DNA from 3 places in the Streptomyces sp. NPDC008150 genome. Region 3 is predicted to be linked to each of the others. Evidence: predicted binding sites of a transcription regulator. Region 3 holds the regulator's gene; each other region holds the start of a gene.

Region 1 (7,504 bases), on a different contig from region 3:
GGTGCTGCGCGGTGCAAGGGGGTGCGCGGCGCGCGGTGCGGGCGGGTCGTGCCGTGCCGTCAGGCGGCGGGTGAGGCCGCCCGCGCCAGGTGGTCGAGCATCGCGGCGACCGCGGGCACGCGGGCCAGGTCCGGCAGGGTGAGCGCGACGATCTCGCGCCGCACCGCCGGTTCCAGCGCCACCGTGCGGGTGCCGCGCGGGCGGACGGAGTCCACGGCGAGCTGCGGCAGGACGGCGACGCCGAGTCCCGCGCCGACCAGCCCCACCACGGCCGGGTAGTCGTCGGTCGCGAAGTCGATGCGGGGCGTGAAACCGGCGCCCTCGCACACCTCGACGAGCTGGCCGCGGCAGCGCGGGCAGCCCGCGATCCAGGGCTGGTCGGCGAGTGCCTCGATGGCCAGGGACTCGGCCGACGCGAGCGGGTGCCCCTCGGGGACCAGCGCGACGAGACGGTCGGCCAGCAGCGGCCTGACCACCAGGTCGTCCCACTCCTCGGCGCCCGCGGCACCGGCGTACCGGAAGGCGAGCGCCACGTCGCAGTCGCCCTCGCGGAGCATGCCGACCGAGGCCGGCGGCTCGGCCTCCTCCAGGGAGACCCGGGTGCCGGGGTGGTCCGCGCGCAGGGCGGCGAGGGCGGTGGGGACGAGGGCGGAACTGCCGCTGGGGAAGGACACCAGGCGGACCCGGCCGGCGCGCAGCCCGGCGATGGCGGCGATCTCCTCCTCGGCCGCGGTCAGGCCGGCGAGGATGCCGGACGCGTGGCGCACCAGCGCCTCGCCCGCCTCGGTGAGCCGCATCTCGCGGGCGCCGCGGATCAGCAGCGGGGTGCCGGCCGCCGTCTCCAGCGCCTTCATCTGCTGGCTGACGGCGGGCTGCGTGCAGCCCAGTTCGCGGCCGGCCGCCGAGAAGGAACCGGTGGCGGCCACCGCGCGCAGGACTCTGAGATGCCGGGCCTCGATCACGCATCCGAGCATAAGGGAAACTTATCCACAGCGCCGAAATCCACTTCCCCGCTTTCACCGGGCGCTCCTAGAATGCCCGCATGAAGCTGCTCTCCGTGAATCTGGGCCGTCCGCGTCCGCAGCCGTACACGGACCAGGTGGGCGGAGTGACGGGCATCGACAAGCGGCCGGCCGACGGGCCGGTGCGCGTGGCGGCGCCCGGCCCGAAGGGGACGTCCGGCAGCGGGCTGGCCGGGGACAGCGTCTGCGACCTCCGGCACCACGGGGGCGACGACCAGGCCGTGTACGCGGTGGCCCGCGAGGACCTGGACGAGTGGGAGCGCACGCTGGAACGGCCGCTGGCGAACGGCTGCTTCGGCGAGAACCTGACGACCGAGGGCGTCGACGTCTCCGGCGCGCTGATCGGCGAGCGCTGGCGGGTGGGTCCCGACCTGCTGCTCGAAGTCACCAGCGGGCGCATCCCGTGCCGCACCTTCCAGGGCCACCTGGGCGAGCGCGGCTGGGTGAAGCGGTTCACCGGGCGGGCGGCACCGGGCGCCTACCTGCGGGTGATCGAGCCCGGGGAGATACGGGCCGGCGACAGTGTCGAGGTGGTGCACCGGCCCGGCCACGAGGTGAGCGTCGCCCTGCAGTTCCGGGCGGTCACCACCGAGCGGCACCTGCTGCCGCTCCTGCTCGCCGCGGGCGCGGCCCTGCACCCGGAGGCGCGGGCCACCGCCCTCAAGTACCAGGAGCGGTACGGGTCCTGACGGGGCGCGCGGCCTCGGGGCGCGCGCGGTCGGCGCGGCCCCCGGAGGTATCTACTCTGGGGCCATGACAACGGCTCTGATCACGGGATCGACTGCGGGAATCGGTGCCGCGTTCGCGCGGCGCCTGGCGGCGGACGGGCACGACCTCGTCCTGGTGGCGCGCGACACCGAACGGCTGCACGAGCAGGCGACCGAGCTGCACGACCGGCACGGCATCGAGGCCGAGGTGCTGACCGCGGACCTGTCCCGCGACGACGGCATCGAGGCGGTCGCCAAGCGGCTCGGCGACCGCAAGAACCCCGTGGATCTGCTGGTCAACAACGCGGGCTTCGGCAACAAGGGCCGTTACCTCGACGTCCCCATGGCCGACGAGCTGACGATGCTGAAGGTGCACTGCGAGGCGGTGCTGCGGCTGACGTCGGCCGCCGCGGAGGCGATGCGCGAGCGGGGCCGGGGCGGTGTGGTGAACGTGGCGTCGGTGGCGGCGTTCGTGCCGCGCGGCACCTACGGGGCGTCCAAGGCCTGGGTGGTCCAGTTCACGCAGGGGGCGGCCCGGGACCTCGCGGGCAGCGGGGTGCGGCTGATGGCGCTGGCCCCGGGCTTCGTGCGGACGGAGTTCCACGAGCGGGCGGGCATGGGCACGGACAACATCCCGGGGTGGATGTGGCTCGACGCGGACAAGCTGGTCGCGGCGGCGCTTCAGGACCTGGCCCGGGGCCGCACGCTGTCGATCCCGGACCCGCGCTACAAGGCGCTGATGGGTCTGGTGAAGGTGACGCCCCGCGCGCTGCTCGGCGGGATCACCTCGCGCACGGGACGCAAGTACGGCCCGCAGTAAGGAAGTTGCCGCATCCCCGTGGCAACGCCGAGGCCCGGCACCCCGTGCGGGGTGCCGGGCCTCGGCGTGAAGTGCCGCTGACGGCGGTGCGTCAGTGCGAGTGGCCGTGGCTGTGACCGGCGGCCGCCGGCTCCTCCTCCTCCGGCTTCTCGACGACCAGGGTCTCGGTCGTGAGGAGCAGGGAGGCGATGGAGGCGGCGTTCTCCAGGGCGGAGCGGGTGACCTTGACCGGGTCGATGACGCCGGCCTTGACCAGGTCGCCGTACTCGCCGGTGGCGGCGTTGAAGCCCTGGCCCTTGTCGAGCTCGGCGACCTTGGAGGTGATGACGTAACCCTCCAGGCCGGCGTTCTCGGCGATCCAGCGCAGCGGCTCGACGGCGGCGCGGCGGACGACCGCGACACCCGTGGCCTCGTCGCCGGTCTTGCCGAGGTTGCCCTCCAGGACCTTCACGGCGTGGACGAGCGCGGAGCCACCACCGGAGACGATGCCCTCCTCGACCGCGGCGCGGGTCGCGGAGATGGCGTCCTCCAGACGGTGCTTCTTCTCCTTCAGCTCCACCTCGGTGGCGGCGCCGACCTTGATCACGCACACGCCGCCGGCCAGCTTCGCGAGGCGCTCCTGGAGCTTCTCGCGGTCCCAGTCGGAGTCCGTGTTCTCGATCTCGGCCTTGATCTGGTTGACGCGGCCGGCGACCTCGGAGCTGTCGCCACCGCCGTCGACGATCGTGGTGTCGTCCTTGGAGACGGTGACGCGGCGGGCGGTGCCCAGCACGTCGAGACCGACCTGGTCGAGCTTGAGGCCGACCTCCTCGGCGATGACCTGGCCACCGGTGAGGGTGGCGATGTCGCCGAGCATGGCCTTGCGGCGGTCACCGAAGCCGGGGGCCTTGACCGCGACCGCGTTGAAGGTGCCGCGGATCTTGTTGACGACCAGGGTCGACAGGGCCTCGCCGTCGACGTCCTCGGCGATGATCAGCAGCGGCTTGGAGGCGTTGGCCTGGATGACCTTCTCCAGCAGCGGCAGCAGGTCCTGGATCGAGGAGATCTTGCCCTGGTGGATCAGGATGTACGGGTCGTCGAGGACGGCCTCCATACGCTCCTGGTCGGACACCATGTACGGGGACAGGTAGCCCTTGTCGAAGGCCATGCCCTCGGTGAAGTCGAGCTCCAGGCCGAAGGTGTTGGACTCCTCGACGGTGATGACACCGTCCTTGCCGACCTTGTCCATCGCCTCGGCGATGAGGTCACCGACCTGCTTGTCCTGGGCGGACAGAGCGGCGACGGCGGCGATGTCGGCCTTGTCGTCGATCGGGCGCGCGGTGGCGAGCAGCTCGTCGGAGACGGCCTTGACCGCGGCGTCGATGCCCTTCTTCAGGGCGGCCGGGGAAGCACCGGCGGCGACGTTGCGCAGGCCCTCGCGCACGAGCGCCTGGGCGAGCACCGTGGCGGTGGTGGTGCCGTCACCAGCGATGTCGTTGGTCTTGGTGGCCACCTCCTTCACGAGCTGCGCGCCGAGGTTCTCGTACGGGTCCTCGATCTCGACCTCGCGGGCGATGGTCACACCGTCGTTGGTGATGGTGGGAGCGCCGAACTTCTTGTCGATGACGACGTTGCGGCCCTTGGGGCCGATCGTCACCTTGACCGTGTCGGCAAGCTTGTTGACGCCGCGCTCGAGGGCGCGACGGGCGTCCTCGTCGAACTTCAGGATCTTCGCCATGGGAGCGTTGGCCCTCTCGGGAATCTAGAGGTGCAAAGGGTTGAAACGAACGGCGCCCCCGACGCCCGGCTCAGTGGGTCGCGGGGGGCCAGGGGCGCCGTTCGGTGCAAAAGGTGCTTCGCGTGGAAGCGGGTGAACTACTTCTCGATGATCGCGAGCACGTCGCGGGCCGAGAGGACGAGGTACTCCTCGCCGTTGTACTTCACCTCGGTGCCGCCGTACTTGCTGTACAGCACGATGTCGCCGGTCTTGACGTCGAGCGGAAGACGCTCGCCGTTCTCGAAGCGGCCCGGGCCCACGGCCAGGACGACGCCCTCCTGGGGCTTCTCCTTGGCAGTGTCCGGAATGACCAGGCCGGAGGCCGTGGTCTGCTCGGCGTCGAGCGGCTGGACCACGATGCGGTCCTCAAGCGGCTTGATGGCAACCTTGGAGCTGGCGGTCGTCACGATCCGACCTCCCCCTTCGGAGATCTCACGGGGTTAACTGTCTGAGGTGGCGACCAGGTCGATCCGTCGTCGCGGGTGCCGGACCTGCCCGTCGCTATTGGCACTCTCCTGCGGGGAGTGCCAGAGGCGAGACTATGACCGCGATTAGCACTCGGTCAAGCGGAGTGCCAATCGACGGCGTCGCGGCGTGCCGGGGCACGGTCCGGCGGGGGCTCCCGGCGCCCCGGATTCCCGCCCCCGCCGCCTAGAGGTAGTCCTCCAGCCGCGCCACCGTGAGCCCCTCGCGTCCGGCGCGGCGCAGCAGCGCGGTCGTGCGCTCGCGCAGGGACGTGCCGCCGGCCTGTTCGTCGGAGCCGACGGAGACGATGTCGCCGGGCAGCAGCCGGTGCTCCCCGGCGGTGAAGCGCAGCCCGCCGTCCGCGGTCGCCGCCGCCCGCCCCAGCACGAGTGCGGAGACACCGCAGCCGGCCGCAGCCCGCCGGGTGACGGTGTCGTAGACGCCGTAGGGCGGGCGCAGCAGCCGGGGGCGGACGCCGAAGCGGGCGCGGATCTTGTCCTGCTGGCGGCAGATCTCGGCGCGCTGTCCGGCGTACGGCAGCCCGCGCAGCGCGGTGTGGTCGAGGGTGTGGTTCTGCACGCTCGCGCCGACGGCCATCAGGTGCGCGAAGTGCGCGTACCCCGGCCCGACGACGTCGTCGGTGAGGAACACGCTGACGGGCAGCCGCAGTTCGCGGACCATGTCGACGAACCGGGGGTCGCGTTCGGCCGCGTCGTCGTAGGTCAGGAAGACGACGCGGTCGCGGGTGGGCACATGGTCGACGACCGGCGCGAGGCCGGACGCCGCCGGGCCGGCGAGCGGGCGCCCGGACGGCTTCGGGGCGCGCGCGAGCGGGGCGGCGAGGCCCCAGCGGCGGTACGGCGGCAGCGCGGCGGTGACGGCGCCGTGCGGGTGCGGGCTCCCGGTGTGCACCCGCTGCGCCGCCTTCCTGCCCAGCCGTTCGATGGGGTCGACGGACTGGGCGCAGCCGGTGAGCAGGGCGAGGACGGCCGCCGCGAGCAGGGCGGCGACCGGCCGTCGCGGTCTCACAGGTAGTCCTCCAGACGGGCCACGGCGTACCCCTTGTCCGTGATCTGCTGGAGGAACCGCCGGATCATGTCCGGCATGGTGCCCTTCCAGTCCTTGGTGCCGCGGAAGTGCGTGAGGACGATGTCGCCGGGGTGCAGGTCGCGGTCCCACTCGCGGTACTCCCAGTGGTCGACGAACACCTCCTCGTCCCAGATCGGGGCGTACTTCACGCCGCAGCTCGCGGCGGCGCGCAGGGTGTCGCGGTTGTAGTTGCCGTAGGGCGGGCGGAACAGCTTCGGCCGCTTGCCGTACTGCTTCTCGATCACGTCCTGCATCGCGCAGATCTCGTGCTTCTGCTGCTCGTAGCTCAGGGCGGGCAGGTACGGGTGGTGCAGGGTGTGGTTGTTGAGGGTGATGCCGCGGTCCTGCATGCGCTTGAAGTACGCGTAGTCGTCCTTGATCAGGTAGTCGCTGAGGAAGACCGTGTACGGGATCTTCAGCTCGCTCATCATGCGCAGGAACGCGGGGTCCTTCTCCTCGCCGTCGTCGATGGTGAGGAAGACGACGCGGTCCTTGGTGGGGATCGTGGTGAAGACCGGCGGCAGGTCCTCCTGGCCGTCGACCTCGAACCCGTCGCGGGCGGTGATGACGGGCTTGGTCGCGGGCGGCGGCGGGGCGGTCAGCGGCACCTTGTCCAGACCCCAGCGCTTCGCCGCCGCGACGCGGGCCGCCTGGGCGGCGCGCAGTCTCGTCGCGTAGGAGTCGAGGGCGCGGGCCGGGGGCGCCTGGAGCGGCTGCTGTCCGGCGGCGGGGCGGACGGCACCGTCCCGGTCCGCCTGGGCGCAGCCGGCGAGGACCGCCGCGGCGGCGAGCACCGCGGTGCCGGCCCGCACGATCCGGAGACGGGCCTTCCGAGAAGACCCCTTTTTGTCATTTTGTCCTACTACTCGCATGGTGCCGGATCCTCGCAAACCCCCGGCCGCGCGCCCGGCCGACACCGCCACGACCGGCGCGGCGTCCACCGACTGGCCCACAATGAGCCGGTGAACGACGTGACCGACCCCCTGCGCGCCCTCGCCCCGCTGCTCACCCCCGAGGGCCGCGCCCTGCTCGACGAGGTGCGCGGCACCGACCCGGCGAAGGAACTCGCCGTCGCCACCCGGCTGCGCCGCGACCACCCCGCCGAGCTGGTCTCGGCGGCGCTCGCGCAGGCCCGGCTGCGGCAGCGCGCGGCGGCGAAGTTCGCGGCGCCCGACGCGGAGCGGATGTTCTTCACCCCGAACGGCTTCGAGCAGTCCACGCGCGCCGCCGTCGCGGAGTACCGGGCCGGGCGGATGCGCGACCTGGGCGTGACGTCGGTGGCCGACCTGTGCTGCGGCATCGGCGGCGACGCCGTCGCGCTGGCCCGCGCGGGCATCCGCGTCCTCGCCGTGGACCGGGACCCGCTGACGGCCGCGGTCGCCCGCGCCAACGCCGCCGCCCTCGGCCTGGACGCGCTGATCGAGGTGCGCGAGGCGGACGTCACCGAGGTCGACACCGCCGGGTACGACGCCGTGTTCGCCGACCCCGCGCGGCGCGGCGGCCGCGGCCGCGTCTTCGACCCGGAGGCGTACTCCCCGCCGCTGTCGTGGGCGATCGGGGCGGCGCGTTCCGCTCCCCTGGCCGCCCTGAAGATCGCGCCCGGCGTACCGCACGAGGCGGTGCCCGAGGACGCGGCGGCCGAGTG
Region 2 (7,504 bases), on a different contig from region 3:
CCAAGTGGCCGTCCCGTACTGCTCGTTGATCTCGTCCGCGACCCGCTGGACCTCGGCGGTGTAGTCGCGGTAGACGGCGAGGTCCTGGCGCGAGGGGTAGGCGAAGGCGACGTGCGTGACGCGCTCGCGCCACGACGGCTCGTCCTCCAGGAGCTGCCGGTAGGCGAGCAGCCCGCGCACGATGTTCTTCGACAGCTCGGTGCGGTCCACGCGGACGACGGTGCGGCGGGCGGAGCCGTCGGGTGCCGTGCCGATCTCCTCGCGCAGGGCGGCCATCCGCTGCTCGACGTCGTCCTCGTGCGCCCTGCGGCGCAGGAAGTCGGCGTCCGCGCCGAGGCCGTGCACGCCGACGCGGGTGCCGCCGAGCCCGTCGGCGAACTGCTCGGCGCAGGCGGTGAAGGCGTCCGCCCAGCGGTGGGTGAGGAAGCCGAGCCGGTCGGCGCCGAGCATGCCGTCGAGGACCTGGCGCGCGATGTCGTCGGGCAGCATCCGGAAGTACTCCGGCGGCGCCCACGGGGTGTGCGAGAAGTGGCCGATGCGCAGGTCGGGCCGCAGTTCGCGGAGCATGCCGGGCACCAGCGTGAGGTGGTAGTCCTGCACCATGGCGACCGCGCCCTCGGCGGCCTCCTCGGCCAGCGCCTCGGCGAACGCCCGGTTGTAGGCGACGTAGTTGGCCCACTGGCGGCGGAACTCCGCGTCGAAGACGGGCTCCAGGGGCGTCTGGTACAGCATGTGGTGGACGAACCAGAGCACCGAGTTGGCGATGCCGTGGTACGCGTCCTCGTGCACGTCGGCGGGGATGTCCAGCATCCGCACGCCGTCCTCGCCGACACCCCGGCGCACCGCCTCGCGGTCACCGTCGCCGAGCGCCGAGCAGACCCACAGGGCCCCGGCGTCGGGGCCGATGGCGGAGAGGCCGGAGACCAGTCCACCGCCGCCCCTGCGGGCTTGCAGGGAGCCGTCCTCCCGCACGTCGTACGAGACCGGACCGCGGTTGGACGCGACCAGCACCTGGGCAGCGCCGGGGGAGGAAGCTGAGGAAGCCATACGCCTCAACTTAGCCCGGCCCCCAACCGCTCAAACGTACGGACATGCCGTGATGGAAGCGGCCAGTCCGTATACAACCGGCGGAGTCGGTCACTCCCTGTCCGCTTTCGTGCCGCTTTCCGACTGCTTTCGGCCGGATTTCCGCACGGGTCGGGCGTGTCACCGTGACCGCCCGCAGGTTTCCGGCCGGTACGCGCGTACCGGGCCGCGCGGCCGGACGGGAGGCGGCGTCCGGTGCGCGCGCACCGGACGCCGGCGGCCCGCGCGTACCGCGCACCGGCGGCCACGCCGAGGTTTCCCGTCGGGGCCCGCCCGGCCGTCGACGTCCGTACGCCGCGGGGGTCGGTCCCCGCGGCGTACGGACGTCACGCGACCTTGCGGGCGGTGTATTCGGCGATCTCGGCCATCGGCGGGCGCTCCTCGGTGTCCACGGAGTACGTCCGCGGCTCGAAACCGCCCGCCCCCCGCTCGAACTGCGTGAGGGCGGGCCGGATCAGGTGCCCGCGGGCCAGCCGGAGCTGCGCGGTGCGGTAGATCGCGGCGGCCATGCGGCCCAGCGCCTGCCCGTCCTGGTGCCGGTGCTTGCGCACCCCGACGTCGACCTGGGCGAGGGCGTCGAGGCCCACCAGGTGCAGCGCGTCGACCAGCATGCCCAGCTCCACGCCGTACCCGACCGGGAACGGGAGCTGTTCGAGCAGCGAGCGGCGGGCCGCGTACTCGCCGCCGAGCGGCTGCACGAACCCGGCGAGCTGCGGCCAGTGCATGTTCAGCAGCGGGCGCGCCATCAGCTCGGTGACCCGGCCGCCCTGGCCGGCCGCACCGCCCAGCGGACGGTCGTACATCGCCTTCACCAGGTCCACGTCCGGGTCGGTGAGCAGGGGGCCCACGATGCCCGTGACGAAGTCGCTGGAGAACTCCTTGAGGTCGGCGTCGACGAAGCACACGATGTCGCCGCCGGTGGCGAGCAGCGAGCGCCACAGCACCTCGCCCTTGCCCGGCACGGTCGGGATGCGCGGCAGGATGTCGTCGCGGTGCACGACCCGGGCGCCGGCCGCGGCGGCCACCTCGGAGGTGCGGTCGGTGGACCCGGAGTCGACGACGACTATCTCGTCGACCAGCGGGACCTGCTGCATGAGGTCGTGACGGATCACGGCGACGATGTCACCGACCGTCGCCTCCTCGTTCAGCGCGGGCAGCACGACGCTGACCGTCGAACCCGAGGCGCGTTTCGCGGCGAGGATCTTGTGGAGCGGGCGATCGGTCACGGACCAGGAGCGTGTGCTCAGCCAGCGCTCGGTTTCTTCCAGCACGGCGGCTCCTCACGTAAGTGCGACAGGCGCGGGATGCGGGACACGGGACGCGGTCGGGAGAACCCTCCGGAATGTCCCTACTGGATCTTCGTGGATCCGGCTCGTTCGGACCGGACCGCCCGCCCCGTCTCCGGGTGTGATCCATCTCGCGGTGCGGACGGCTATCTCAACTGTCCTGGCCTTCGGTTACAGTCTTGAACAACGCGGATGACCATCGCATGTCGTAGGCCGCCCGCACCCACAACCGAATACCGCTCATCCAGAGGGGCAGAGGGACACGGCCCGTTGAAGCCCCGGCAACCCTCCAGTCGGTTCTCGTGCGTACGCGCGGCGAGGCTCCCGGCTCGGGAAGGTGCCAAATCCGTCTCACGGCGAAGTGCGCCGTGAGGAAGATGAGGAGAAAGGGCCTCCCCTCCATGGCTGTGCAGACCGCCGCAAACACCTCCCAAGCCGCCGGATCGGTCGATCTCGGCCCCGCCGCCGCGCTGTCCTGCCGCGAGTGCGGCCACCGCGTCCCGCTCGGTCCGGTCTTCGCCTGCGAGGAGTGTTTCGGCCCGCTGGAGATCGCCTACGACTTCTCGGCGTACGACACCGAGGAACTGCGCAAGCGCATCGAAGCGGGCCCCGCGAACATCTGGCGCTACGCGCCGCTGCTGCCCGTCCCCGCCGACGTGGCCGACAAGCCCAACATCAACCCCGGCTGGACCAAGCTGGTCAAGGCCGACCGCCTCGCCGCCGAACTGGGCATCACCGGCGGCCTGTTCGTCAAGGACGACTCCGGCAACCCGACGCACTCCTTCAAGGACCGCGTCGTCGCCCAGGCCCTCGAAGCGGCCCGCGCCTTCGGCTTCACCACCCTCTCCTGCTCCTCCACCGGCAACCTGGCGGGCGCGGTCGGCGCCGCCGCCGCGCGCGCCGGACTGCGCAGCTGCGTGTTCATCCCGCACGACCTGGAGCAGGGCAAGGTCGTCATGGCCGCCGTCTACGGCGGCGAGCTCGTCGGCATCGAGGGCAACTACGACGACGTGAACCGCTTCTGCTCCGAGCTGATCGGCGACCCGGCCGGCGAGGGCTGGGGCTTCGTCAACGTCAACCTCCGCCCGTACTACGCGGAGGGCTCCAAGACCCTCGCGTACGAGATCTGCGAGCAGCTCGGCTGGCGGCTGCCGGACCAGCTCGTCGTCCCGATCGCCTCGGGCTCGCAGCTCACGAAGATCGACAAGGGGCTGCGGGAGCTGATCGAGCTCGGCCTCGTCGAGGACCGTCCGTACAAGATCTTCGGCGCCCAGGCCGAGGGCTGCTCGCCGGTGTCCGCCGCGTACAAGGCGGGCCACGACGTGGTGCGCCCGCAGAAGCCCGACACCATCGCCAAGTCGCTCGCCATCGGCAACCCCGCCGACGGCCCCTACGTCCTCGACATCGCCCGCCGCACCGGCGGCGCCGTGGAGGACGTGACCGACCCGCAGATCGTGGACGCCATCAAGCTGCTCGCCCGTACCGAGGGCATCTTCGCGGAGACCGCGGGCGGCGTGACCGTCGGCGTCACCCGCAAGCTCATCGAGAGCGGCGCGCTCGACCCCACCCTGACCACCGTCGTGCTGAACACCGGCGACGGCCTCAAGACGCTCGACGCGGTCGCCGGCACCGGCCTCACCGCGACGATCCGTCCCAACCTGGACTCCTTCCGAGAGGCTGGCCTCGCATGAGCGTGACCGTTCGCATCCCGACCATTCTGCGTACCTACACGGGCGGCAAGGCCGAGGTCCCGGCCGAGGGCGCCAGCCTCGGCGAGGTCATCGCGGACCTGGAGAAGAACCACGCCGGCATCGCCGCCCGCGTCCTGGACGACCAGGGCAAGCTGCGCCGCTTCGTCAACGTGTACGTGAACGACGACGACGTCCGCTTCGAGCAGGGCCTCGACACCGCGACGCCCGAGGGCGCCGGCGTCTCGATCATCCCGGCCGTCGCGGGCGGCTGACCGCCCCGGCAATTACCTTCGGTAGCGTCGATTACCGAGCGTTCAACGAATCGCCCTCTCCGGCCAGGAAACGGAGGGGGCGATTCTGCTTGGTTGAGCGCGGTACAGTTGGGGAACCAGTTGCGGCTTGCTCGGACAGGCGCCCTTGAATTCGCGCTCGCGGGGCGACGAGAAGTAGCCAAACTGTGTGGTTCTTTTGCGCCTTCTATTCCTTTTATAGGGCCCGACTTGCCCTGAATTTCGTCGACTTCTGGGTATATTCCCGACCGGTCGTGCCCAGAATTCTCGTCCGATTGACCTGTTGCAGACGGCAGTGGTGCGGATACATTCAGCCGCGGTCGACGCGTTCCGGCGCACGCCCCCAGCGTGGGGGGTGAGGTCTGACCCGGATTCGCGAAGTGCGGATCTGTGCAAGGGCCAGTAATAGGGGAGTTAGGCATGGCTCAGGGCACCGTCAAGTGGTTCAACGCGGAGAAGGGGTACGGCTTCATCGCGGTCGACGGTGGTGCGGATGTATTCGTCCACTACAGCGCGATTCAGATGGACGGCTACCGCACCCTGGAAGAAGGCCAGCGAGTCGAGTTCGAGATCTCGCAGGGTCAGAAGGGCCCGCAGGCCGACATGGTTCGCGTCAGCGCCTGAAACGCGCGGCCAATCGCAGGCGACGTTCTTCTTCTTTAATTCGAGGGGCCCGTATCCCATACGTGGGGGACGGGCCCTTCGGCGTGCGCGGCGCCCCCTCCGCCCCCCTCGCCCCGTCCGCGCGGCACCGCCGGACACCGGAGGGACTGCCTCCGCATCCCGGGGTCGCTTGCACTCTCGGGGGTCGAGTGCTAATCATTGGCGTTAGCACTCTGAGGGTGAGAGTGACAACGAGGACCGAGTCGGTGAGGCTGCGGCAGGTGGGGCAAGGAACCACATGCCGAGGCCGTCCGTCGCGGGCGCGGGCGCGGTCCGGAGCAATCCACCCCAGTCCTGGGAGGACCACTTCACATGGCCAAGATCATCGCGTTCGACGAGGAGGCACGGCGCGGCCTCGAGCGCGGCATGAACCAGCTCGCGGACGCCGTGAAGGTGACGCTCGGCCCCAAGGGCCGCAACGTCGTCCTCGAGAAGAAGTGGGGCGCCCCCACGATCACCAACGATGGTGTCTCCATCGCCAAGGAGATCGAACTCGAGGACCCGTACGAGAAGATCGGCGCCGAGCTGGTCAAGGAAGTCGCCAAGAAGACGGACGACGTCGCCGGTGACGGTACGACCACCGCGACCGTTCTGGCGCAGGCCCTGGTCAAGGAAGGCCTGCGGAACGTAGCCGCCGGCGCCAACCCCATGGCCCTCAAGCGCGGTATCGAGAAGGCCGTCGAGGCCGTCTCCGCCGCGCTGCTCGACCAGGCCAAGGAGGTCGAGACCAAGGAGCAGATCGCCTCCACCGCCTCCATCTCCGCCGCCGACACGCAGATCGGCGAGCTCATCGCCGAGGCGATGGACAAGGTCGGCAAGGAAGGCGTCATCACCGTCGAGGAGTCCCAGACCTTCGGTCTGGAGCTGGAACTCACCGAGGGCATGCGCTTCGACAAGGGCTACATCTCGGCGTACTTCGCGACCGACATGGAGCGCATGGAGTCCTCCCTGGAGGACCCCTACATCCTGATCGCGAACTCCAAGATCTCCTCGGTCAAGGACCTGCTCCCGCTGCTGGAGAAGGTCATGCAGTCGGGCAAGCCCCTGCTGATCATCGCCGAGGACGTCGAGGGCGAGGCCCTGTCGACCCTGGTCGTCAACAAGATTCGCGGCACCTTCAAGTCCGTCGCCGTCAAGGCCCCGGGCTTCGGTGACCGTCGCAAGGCCATGCTCGGCGACATCGCCATCCTCACGGGCGGCGAGGTCATCTCCGAGGAGGTCGGCCTCAAGCTGGAGAACGCGACCCTGGACCTCCTGGGCCGCGCTCGCAAGGTCGTCATCACCAAGGACGAGACCACCATCGTCGACGGTGCCGGCTCCGCCGACCAGGTCGCCGGCCGGGTCAACCAGATCCGTGCCGAGATCGAGAACAGCGACTCGGACTACGACCGCGAGAAGCTCCAGGAGCGCCTGGCGAAGCTGGCCGGCGGCGTGGCCGTCATCAAGGCCGGTGCCGCCACCGAGGTCGAGCTCAAGGAGCGCAAGCACCGCATCGAGGACGCCGTTCGCAACGCGAAGGCGGCCGTCGAGGAGGGCATCGTCGCCGGTGGCGGCGTGGCCCTGCTCCAGGCCTCCGCGGTCTTCGAGAAGCTGGAGCTGGAGGGTGACGAGGCGACCGGCGCTCAGGCGGTCAAGCTCGCCCTTGAGGCCCCGCTGAAGCAGATCGCCGTCAACGCCGGCCTCGAAGGCGGTGTCGTGGTGGAGAAGGTGCGCAACCTGACCCCGGGCCACGGCCTGAACGCCGCGACCGGCGAGTACGTCGACCTGGTCAAGGAAGGCATCATCGACCCGGCGAAGGTGACCCGCTCTGCGCTGCAGAACGCCGCCTCCATCGCCGCGCTCTTCCTGACCACCGAGGCCGTCATCGCCGACAAGCCGGAGAAGGCCGCCGCGGCCGCTCCGGGCGGCATGCCGGGCGGTGACATGGACTTCTGAGCCTGAACCCGGGCTCCGCGGAGCCCGGTTCGGTTCGGCGGTACATCCGCAGCACGTGCGGTTCCGAGGGCGGCACCCCTGGCGACAGGGGTGCCGCCCTCGGGCGTTTTCCGCGGCCGGCTGTGAGGTGTTTCTCGGAGGACGCCGGAATGAGGCGGCGACCGCACCGGTTGTCGCCCCTACGCGGTCCATGCGTGTGCACATACCGGGCGGTCCCACCGTGTCCCGTGCACCCGCGACCGCGGCGCACGCCCGTACCGGTCGACCGAGTTTTCCCAGGAGTCCCCACATGACCGTCTCCGCCCCCGCCGAGTCCGCCTCCAGGGCGGCCGGGATCCTGTCCCGTCCGCTGTCCCTGGGCGGCCTGACCGTCCGCAACCGCATCGCCATGGCGCCGATGACCCGTCAGTTCTCGCCGGGCGGCGTCCCGGGCGAGGACGTCGTCTCGTACTACTCCCGCCGTGCCGCGGCCGGGGTGGGCCTGATCGTCACCGAGGGCACGTACGTCGGTCACGATTCGGCGGGGGAGAGCGACAGCGTGCCGCGGTTCCAC
Region 3 (7,504 bases):
GCCGGTGCTCCGCCGGAGCCGGCGGCCCGGGCGGGGACGCCGCCGGAGAGCCTCGCGGCCCCGGCGGCGCCCGGCGGGCTCAGCGCCCGTTGAACGCGTCCTTCAGCCGGGAGAACAGGCCCTGCTGGCCGGGCTGGAACTGGCCGGTGGGCCGCTCCTCGCCGCGCAGCTTGGCCAGTTCGCGCAGCAGCCGCTCCTGCTCGGGGTCGAGCTTGTTCGGCGTCATCACCTCGACGTGCACGATGAGGTCGCCGCGGCCGCCGCCGCGCAGGTGCGTGACACCGCGGCCGTGCAGCGGGACCGACTGGCCGGACTGCGTGCCCGGCCGGATGTCGATCTCCTCCATGCCGTCGAGCGTCTCCAGCGGCACCTTGGTGCCCAGCGCGCCCGCGGTCATCGGGATGGTGACCGTGCAGTGCAGGTCGTCGCCGCGCCGCTGGAAGGTGGAGTGCGGCAGCTCGTGGATCTCGACGTACAGGTCGCCGGCGGGGCCGCCGCCGGGGCCGACCTCGCCCTCGCCCGCGAGCTGGATCCGGGTGCCGTTGTCGACGCCGGCCGGGATCTTCACCGTCAGCGTGCGGCGGGCGCGGATGCGGCCGTCACCGGCGCACTCCGGGCACGGCGTGGGGACCACGGTGCCGAAGCCCTGGCACTGCGGGCACGGCCGGGACGTCATGACCTGGCCGAGGAAGGACCGGGTCACCTGCGACACCTCGCCGCGGCCGCGGCACATGTCGCACGTCTGGGCCGAGGTGCCCGGCGCCGCGCCCTCACCGTTGCAGGTGTTGCAGACGACGGCCGTGTCGACCTGGATGTCCTTCGTGGTGCCGAAGGTCGCCTCGTCCAGCTCGATGTCCAGCCGGATCATGGCGTCCTGGCCGCGCCGCGTGCGCGAGCGGGGCCCGCGCTGCGACGCCGTGCCGAAGAAGGCGTCCATGATGTCCGAGAAGTTCCCGAAGGAGCCGGCGCCGAAGCCGCCCGCGCCCCCGCCGCCGCTCTGCGAGAGCGGGTCGCCGCCGAGGTCGTAGACCTGCTTCTTCTGCGGGTCCGACAGCACCTCGTAGGCGGCGTTGATCTCCTTGAACCGCTCCTGGGTCTTCGGGTCCGGGTTGACGTCCGGGTGCAGCTCGCGCGCGAGCCGGCGGAAGGCCTTCTTGATCTCGTCCTGCGACGCGTCGCGGCTCACGCCGAGCACGGCGTAGTAGTCCGTGGCCACTTACGACTCCGCCAGGATCTGTCCGACGTACCGTGCCACTGCGCGTACCGCTCCCATCGTTCCCGGGTAATCCATGCGGGTCGGTCCGACCACGCCGAGTTTGGCTACTGCCTCAACGCCCGAACCGTAGCCCACCGACACGACGGACGTGGAGTTGAGTCCCTCGTGGGCGATCTCGTGACCGATGCGTACCGTCACGCCCGGATCCTTCGCCTCGCCGAGGAGCTTGAGGAGGACGACCTGCTCCTCCAGCGCCTCCAGGACGGGACGGATCGTGAGGGGAAAGTCATGTCCGAAGCGGGTGAGATTGGCGGTGCCGCCGATCATCAGCCGCTCCTCGGTCTCCTCGACCAGCGTCTCCAGCAGGGTGGAGAGCACCGTGGCGACCGTACCGCGGTCCTCGGCGTCGAAGGCCTCCGGCAGATCCTGCACCAGCGGCGGCACGTCCGCGAACCGGCGCCCGGCGACCCTGCTGTTGAGCCGGGCGCGCAGGTCCGCGAGGGCCGTCTCGCCGAACGGCGACGGGCAGTCGACCATGCGCTGCTCGACGCGGCCGGTGTCGGTGATCAGCACCAGCATCACGCGGGCCGGCGCCAGCGACAGCAGCTCGACGTGCCGCACGGTCGAACGCGTCAGCGAGGGGTACTGCACGACGGCGACCTGGCGCGTGAGCTGCGCGAGCAGCCGCACCGTGCGGGCGACGACGTCGTCGAGGTCGACGGCGCCGTCGAGGAAGTTCTGGATCGCGCGCCGCTCGGGCCCGGTCATCGGCTTGACGCCGGCGAGCTTGTCGACGAAGAGGCGGTACCCCTTGTCGGTGGGGATGCGCCCGGCGCTGGTGTGCGGCTGGGCGATGTACCCCTCGTCCTCCAGCGCGGCCATGTCGTTGCGCACGGTCGCCGGGGACACCCCGAGGCTGTGCCGCTCGGTGAGGGCCTTGGAGCCGACGGGCTCCTCGGTGCCCACGTAGTCCTGGACGATGGCGCGCAGCACCTGGAGCCTGCGTTCACTGAGCATCGCGCACACCTCCAGTTTCCGTCCCCGCGGCGCCTGCCTGGCACTCGGGGCCCTTGAGTGCCAACCTGCTCGGGCCAGTGTACGGCCGTGGGGTACGCCGGGGGCAAGGGCGGGCCGCCACCGGTAGCGTCACGGTTGTGCCGGTGACTTGGGAAGAGCGGGGATGGCAGCGGCTGGGCGGACGGGCCGGGCGGTGCCGGCTCCCGGTGTGGGACTGCACCGCCGGGCTGGTGGTCGGCGCGGACGGGATCCTGCTGGTGGACGCGGGGTCGAGCCTCGCCGAGGGGGCCCGGCTGCGGGACGCCGCACACGCCCTCACGGGCCGCCGTGTGACCCATCTCGCGCTGACCCACCCGCACTTCGACCACGTCTTCGGAGCGGCCGCGTTCCCCGGCGCGGAGGTCTTCGCGGCCGCGGACGGCGACGGCGTGTCCGGCCCGGCGGACGCGGCGGCGCTGCGCGCGGACGCGGTCGCCAACGGCCTCGCCCCGGCGGCCGCCGCCGAGGCCGCCGCGGCACCGGTCGCCCCGGCCCGCCCCGTCACCGGCGAGCTGGCCCTCGACCTGGGCGGCGGCGTCCGGGCCCTGCTGGTGAACGCCGGCCCCGGCCACACCGGGCACGACCTGGCGGTGCGGGTGGAGGGCGACCCGGCGGTGGTGTTCTGCGGTGACCTGGTCGAGGAGTCGGGCGAGCCGCAGGCCGGCCCGGACGCCGTTCCGGGGCGGTGGCCCGCGGCACTGGACCGGCTGCTCGCGCTCGGCGGCCCCGACGCGCTGTACGTGCCCGGTCACGGAGCGGTGGTCGACGCGGCCTTCGCGCGGGCCCAACGCGACGTCCTGGCAACGCGTTTCGGCGTGTCGTAGGGACCGTCCGGCGCCGTCTTCCTATCGTCGTTCGAATGCGCCAGTACTCACCGGACCTGACCCCGCCGTGGAAGAAGTCCCGGCCCGTCCCCGAGGTCCCGGCCGACCCCGGCCTGGTGGTCGAGGAGCCCGGCACCGGCTTCTGCGGCGCGGTGATCGGCTGCGAGGCGGGCACGGTCACCCTGGAGGACCGCTTCGGCAAGCACCGCGTCTTCCCGATGGAACCGCGCGGCTTCCTCCTGGAGGGCCGGGTGGTGACGCTGGTCCGCCCCGCGTCGGGCGCACCGGTCCGGCCGACCCGCACGGCCTCCGGCTCGGTCGCGGTGGCGGACGCGCGGGCCCGGGTGGCGCGGGCGGGACGCATCTACGTCGAGGGGCGCCACGACGCCGAACTGGTCGAACGGGTCTGGGGCGACGACCTGCGCATCGAGGGCGTGGTCGTCGAGTACCTGGAGGGCATCGACGATCTGCCGTCCGTGGTACGGGAGTTCGGGCCCGGCCCGGACGCCCGCCTCGGCGTCCTGGTGGACCACCTGGTCCCCGGCACCAAGGAGTGGCGCATCGCCCAGGAGGTGACCGGCGAGCACGCGCTCGTGGTGGGCCACCCCTACATCGACGTGTGGGAGGCGGTGAAGCCCGCGTCGGTGGGCATCGCCGCGTGGCCCCGGGTCCCGCACGGCCAGGACTGGAAGACGGGCGTGTGCCGCGCCCTGGGCTGGCCGGAGAACACCGGCGCGGCCTGGCAGCACATCCTGTCCCGGGTGCGCTCCTACAAGGACCTGGAGCCGGAACTGCTGGGCCGGGTGGAGGAGTTGATCGACTTCGTCACGGTCACGGAGTGAGCCACCGGTGCGGCCTGGCGTTCGGCAGGGTGCCGAAGCCGGCGGTGTCCAGTTCGACGCCGAGGATGTCGACCGCGAGCGGGTCGCCGAAGGCCGCCCGGCGCTGCACGGTGTAGTCGGCGTCCTCGCCCTTCCCCGCGGGCTCGGTCAGCAGCACGCACCGGGCCATGATCGGGTCGACGATCAGGTAGGCGGGAATCCCGCCGGCCGCGTAGATCGACCGCTTGACGCCGTGGTCCCGGTCCACGCTGGTCCTGGACACCACCTCCACCACCAGGGTGACCACGGTCGACGGCAGCAGCCGCCCCGAGGCGGGCAACGCCTCCGGCGCGGCCACGACCAGGTCCGGCACGGGCTCACTGGCCTCCCGGGCGATGTCGAGGTCCTGGGTCTGGAGCCGGACCCAGCGGTTGCGCGGGATCTGGTCCTGGATCTCGGTGACGATCAGGTTGTGGACCAGATCCGGCCCGGCCATCATCACAATTTCCCCCCGCAGGAGCTCTGCCGTCACGCCCTGGGGAGGATCGAGGTCCTCGTAGTACGTGGTCATGGCTCGTTCGTCCACCGCGGTCATCTCCGTGGTCCTCCACATCGCCGCGCGCTGTCGGCGGCAGCCTGGGAACCAGGGTAGGGACCTGCCCCGGGTTCCGCACCGATTCACCCCTGGGGGTGATCAGTCCACCAGGTCCCGCACCACCGCGTCCGCGAGCAGCCGCCCCCGCAGGGTGAGGACCGCGCTGCCCTGCTCGTGGCGGACCGGGTCCAGCAGGCCGTCCGCCACCGCGCGGCGGGAGGCCGCGAGGCCGTCGGGGCGCAGGAGGTCCAGCGGGGCGCCCTCGACGAGGCGCAGTTCCAGGAGGACGCGTTCCACCCGGCGGTCCTCGTCGGTCAGGAGTTCGCGGCCCGCGCCCGGGGAGCGCCCCGCCGCCAGGGCCGCCGCGTACGCGCCCGGGTGCTTCACGTTCCACCAGCGCACCCCGCCGACGTGGCTGTGGGCGCCGGGTCCCGCGCCCCACCAGTCGGCGCCGCGCCAGTACAGCTCGTTGTGCAGGCAGCGGGCGTCGGGCGTGGCCGCCCAGTTGGAGACCTCGTACCAGTGCAGGCCGGCCGCGCCCAGCATCTCCTCGGCGATGAGGTAGCGGTCGGCGTGGACGTCGTCGTCCGTCATCGGGACCTCGCCGCGGCGGATGCGGGAGGCGAGGCGGGTGCCGTCCTCGACGATCAGCGCGTACGCGGAGACGTGGTCGGGGCCCGCGCCGAGGGCGGCGTCGAGGGAGGCGCGCCAGTCGTCGTCGGACTCGCCGGGGGTGCCGTAGATCAGGTCGAGGTTGACGTGGTCGAAGCCGGCCGCGCGGGCCTCGGCGACGCAGGCCTCGGGGCGGCCGGGGGTGTGCGTGCGGTCGAGGATCCTCAGGACGTGCGGGCGGGCGCTCTGCATGCCGAAGGAGATCCGGTTGAAGCCGCCCTCCCGCAGGGCCGCCAGGTACGCGGGGTCGACCGAGTCGGGGTTGGCCTCGGTGGTGATCTCCGCGTCGGCGGCGAGGCCGAACTCGTCGCGGACCGCGTGCAGCATCCGGACCAGGTCGGCGGCGTCGAGGAGGGTCGGGGTGCCGCCGCCGACGAAGACCGTGCGGACCTCGCGGGGGTCGTCGCCGAGCACCTTGCGGGCCAGGCGCACCTCGTCGACGAGGGTGTCCGCGTAGTTGTCGCGGGAGGCGAGGACACCGCCGGTGCCGCGCAGCTCGGTGGCCGTGTAGGTGTTGAAGTCGCAGTAGCCGCAGCGGGTCGCGCAGTACGGGACGTGCAGGTAGAACCCGAGGGGCCGCTCGGCGGCCCCGGCCAGGGCGTGCGCGGGCAACGCCCCGTCGTCGGGGACGGGCTCACCGTCGGGGAGTGCGGAAGGCATGCGTTCCATTGTCCGGCATCGGGGAGCGGTCCGGCTCCGCGCGGGCCGGCGCCGGTCGGCGGGCCCCGGCTACCCCGCGGCGGCCCCGGCCGTCTCCGCCTGGAGGACCAGCAGCGCCAGGTCGTCCTCCGGGGGCTGCGGGCCGAAGGCGTGGACGAGGCGGCGGATGCGTTCGGCGATCAGGTCCGCGTCCAGGCCCACGCAGCCGGCGAGGGCGGCCGCGAGGCCCTCCTCGTCGTCGAACTGCCGTGATCCGGAACGCCGTTCGGTCACGCCGTCGGTGACGCAGAGCAGGGTGTCGCCGGAGCGCAGCTCGAAGGACTCGCTGGTGTACGTGGTGTCCTCGAAGACACCCAGCAGCGTCTGCGGGTGGGCCGCGGTGCGCACCGAGCCGTCGGCGCCGAGCAGCAGCGGCAGCGGGTGCCCGGCGGAGGCGACGGTGCAGCGCACCCCGCCGTCGAAGGGGGTCAGCTCGCCGTAGAGCAGGGACAGGAACCGGGTCTGCGGTCCGTCGCCGGGGCCGACGGGCTGCCCGCCGGCGGCGACGAGGGCGCGGGCGGCGGCGTCGGCGGCCTCCGTGGCGTCGTCGAGGAGGAGCTGGTTGAGGCGGTCCAGGACGTCGGGGACGCCGTAGCCCTCGCGGGCCAGCAGCCGCAGCCAGGGCCGGGCCAGACCGATGACGACGGCCGCCTCGGGCCCCTTGCCCTGGACGTCGCCGACGGTGAAGCACCAGCGGCCGTCGCCGGCCGGGAAGATGTCGTAGAAGTCACCGCTGGGGCCGCCCTTGTCGCACGGTTCGTAGACGAGGGAGCTGCTCAGGCCGGGGATCTGGGCGACGGCGCCGGGCAGCAGGCCGCGCTGGAGGACGGCGCTGATGGTGGCCTGCCGGGCGTACTGGCGGGCGGCGCCGATGGCGAGCGCCACCCGGCGGCCGAGGTCCTCGACGAGACCGCTGATCTCGTCCGGCAGTCCCGCGGTGCCCGCCCGGCCGATGACGAGGGTGCCCAGCGGCCGGCCGCCCGCGACGAGCCGGTAGGCGAGGGCGGCGCCCTCCCCGGCTTCCGGGCCCAGCGCCCGGCCGGGCCAGGGGACGGGCACGGGCCCGGACCGCGGCAGGGCGTCCGACAGCCGCGGGGGTTCCTTCTCCAGGGCGGTGCGCAGGTCCTCGATGCGGTTCTCGCTGCCGTGCCACACGCGGGCGAGGCGGGGGCCCGGGGCGACGGTGGAGCGGTCGCCCCCGTGGCCGCGGCCCATGGACTCGTCCTCCAGCCACACGGCGCACCAGTCGGCCAGGCGCGGCACGACGAGCTGGCAGCTCAGGGCGGCGACGAGGTCCTCGTCGAGCTGTCCGGCGAGCAGGTCGGAGGCCTCGGCGAGGAAGGACAGCGCGCCGCGGCCCAGCCAGTCCCGCTCGTGCTCGGCCGGTTCGGGTCCGGCGGCGGGCAGGCCGGCGACGCGCAGCCCGCGCTCCAGGTCGTTCTCGTCCTCGTCGTACGGGCCGGTGTACGCCTCGACGTCCGGGAGCGGCGGCTGCCCGGCGGGGCCGAGCGCCGCCCACACCGTCTTGGCGCCGGTGCGGTAGGTGATGCCCCAGGACTCGGAGAGCGCGGCGACCAGGCGCAGGCCGCGCCCGTACTCGGGGGTGCCGTACGAGGGTTCG

What was found. The regulator HrcA, encoded in region 3, represses chaperone genes, less so after heat shock. The targets are predictions, from matches to a motif close to TTNGCACTCNGNNNNNCNGAGTGCNAA.
Positions count from the first base shown of each region.
Region 1: the regulator HrcA is predicted to act here: its motif matches at 4,857-4,883, upstream of groES (co-chaperone GroES).
Region 2: the regulator HrcA is predicted to act here: its motif matches at 5,146-5,172, upstream of groL (chaperonin GroEL).

Region 1 covers NZ_JBIBHJ010000009.1:131,499-139,002, reverse strand. The annotation lists gene ACFZA0_RS22680 (LysR substrate-binding domain-containing protein) at 60-962, opposite strand; gene ACFZA0_RS22675 (MOSC domain-containing protein) at 1,043-1,711, shown strand; gene ACFZA0_RS22670 (SDR family NAD(P)-dependent oxidoreductase) at 1,776-2,549, shown strand; gene groL (chaperonin GroEL) at 2,641-4,266, opposite strand; gene groES (co-chaperone GroES) at 4,404-4,712, opposite strand; gene ACFZA0_RS22655 (polysaccharide deacetylase family protein) at 4,957-5,799, opposite strand; gene ACFZA0_RS22650 (polysaccharide deacetylase family protein) at 5,796-6,731, opposite strand; gene ACFZA0_RS22645 (methyltransferase domain-containing protein) at 6,822-7,504, shown strand, end outside.
Region 2 covers NZ_JBIBHJ010000004.1:376,087-383,590, reverse strand. The annotation lists gene ACFZA0_RS13430 (trehalose-6-phosphate synthase) at 1-1,047, opposite strand, end outside; gene ACFZA0_RS13425 (glucosyl-3-phosphoglycerate synthase) at 1,413-2,357, opposite strand; SAM riboswitch class I at 2,610-2,756, shown strand; gene thrC (threonine synthase) at 2,774-4,063, shown strand; gene ACFZA0_RS13415 (MoaD/ThiS family protein) at 4,060-4,335, shown strand; gene ACFZA0_RS13410 (cold-shock protein) at 4,774-4,977, shown strand; gene groL (chaperonin GroEL) at 5,329-6,951, shown strand; gene ACFZA0_RS13400 (NADH:flavin oxidoreductase) at 7,241-7,504, shown strand, end outside.
Region 3 covers NZ_JBIBHJ010000001.1:490,131-497,634, reverse strand. The annotation lists gene dnaJ (molecular chaperone DnaJ) at 80-1,216, opposite strand; gene hrcA (heat-inducible transcriptional repressor HrcA) at 1,217-2,233, opposite strand; gene ACFZA0_RS02090 (MBL fold metallo-hydrolase) at 2,371-3,096, shown strand; gene ACFZA0_RS02085 (DUF3097 family protein) at 3,132-3,938, shown strand; gene ACFZA0_RS02080 (Uma2 family endonuclease) at 3,928-4,512, opposite strand; gene hemW (radical SAM family heme chaperone HemW) at 4,612-5,844, opposite strand; gene ACFZA0_RS02070 (SpoIIE family protein phosphatase) at 5,914-7,504, opposite strand, start outside.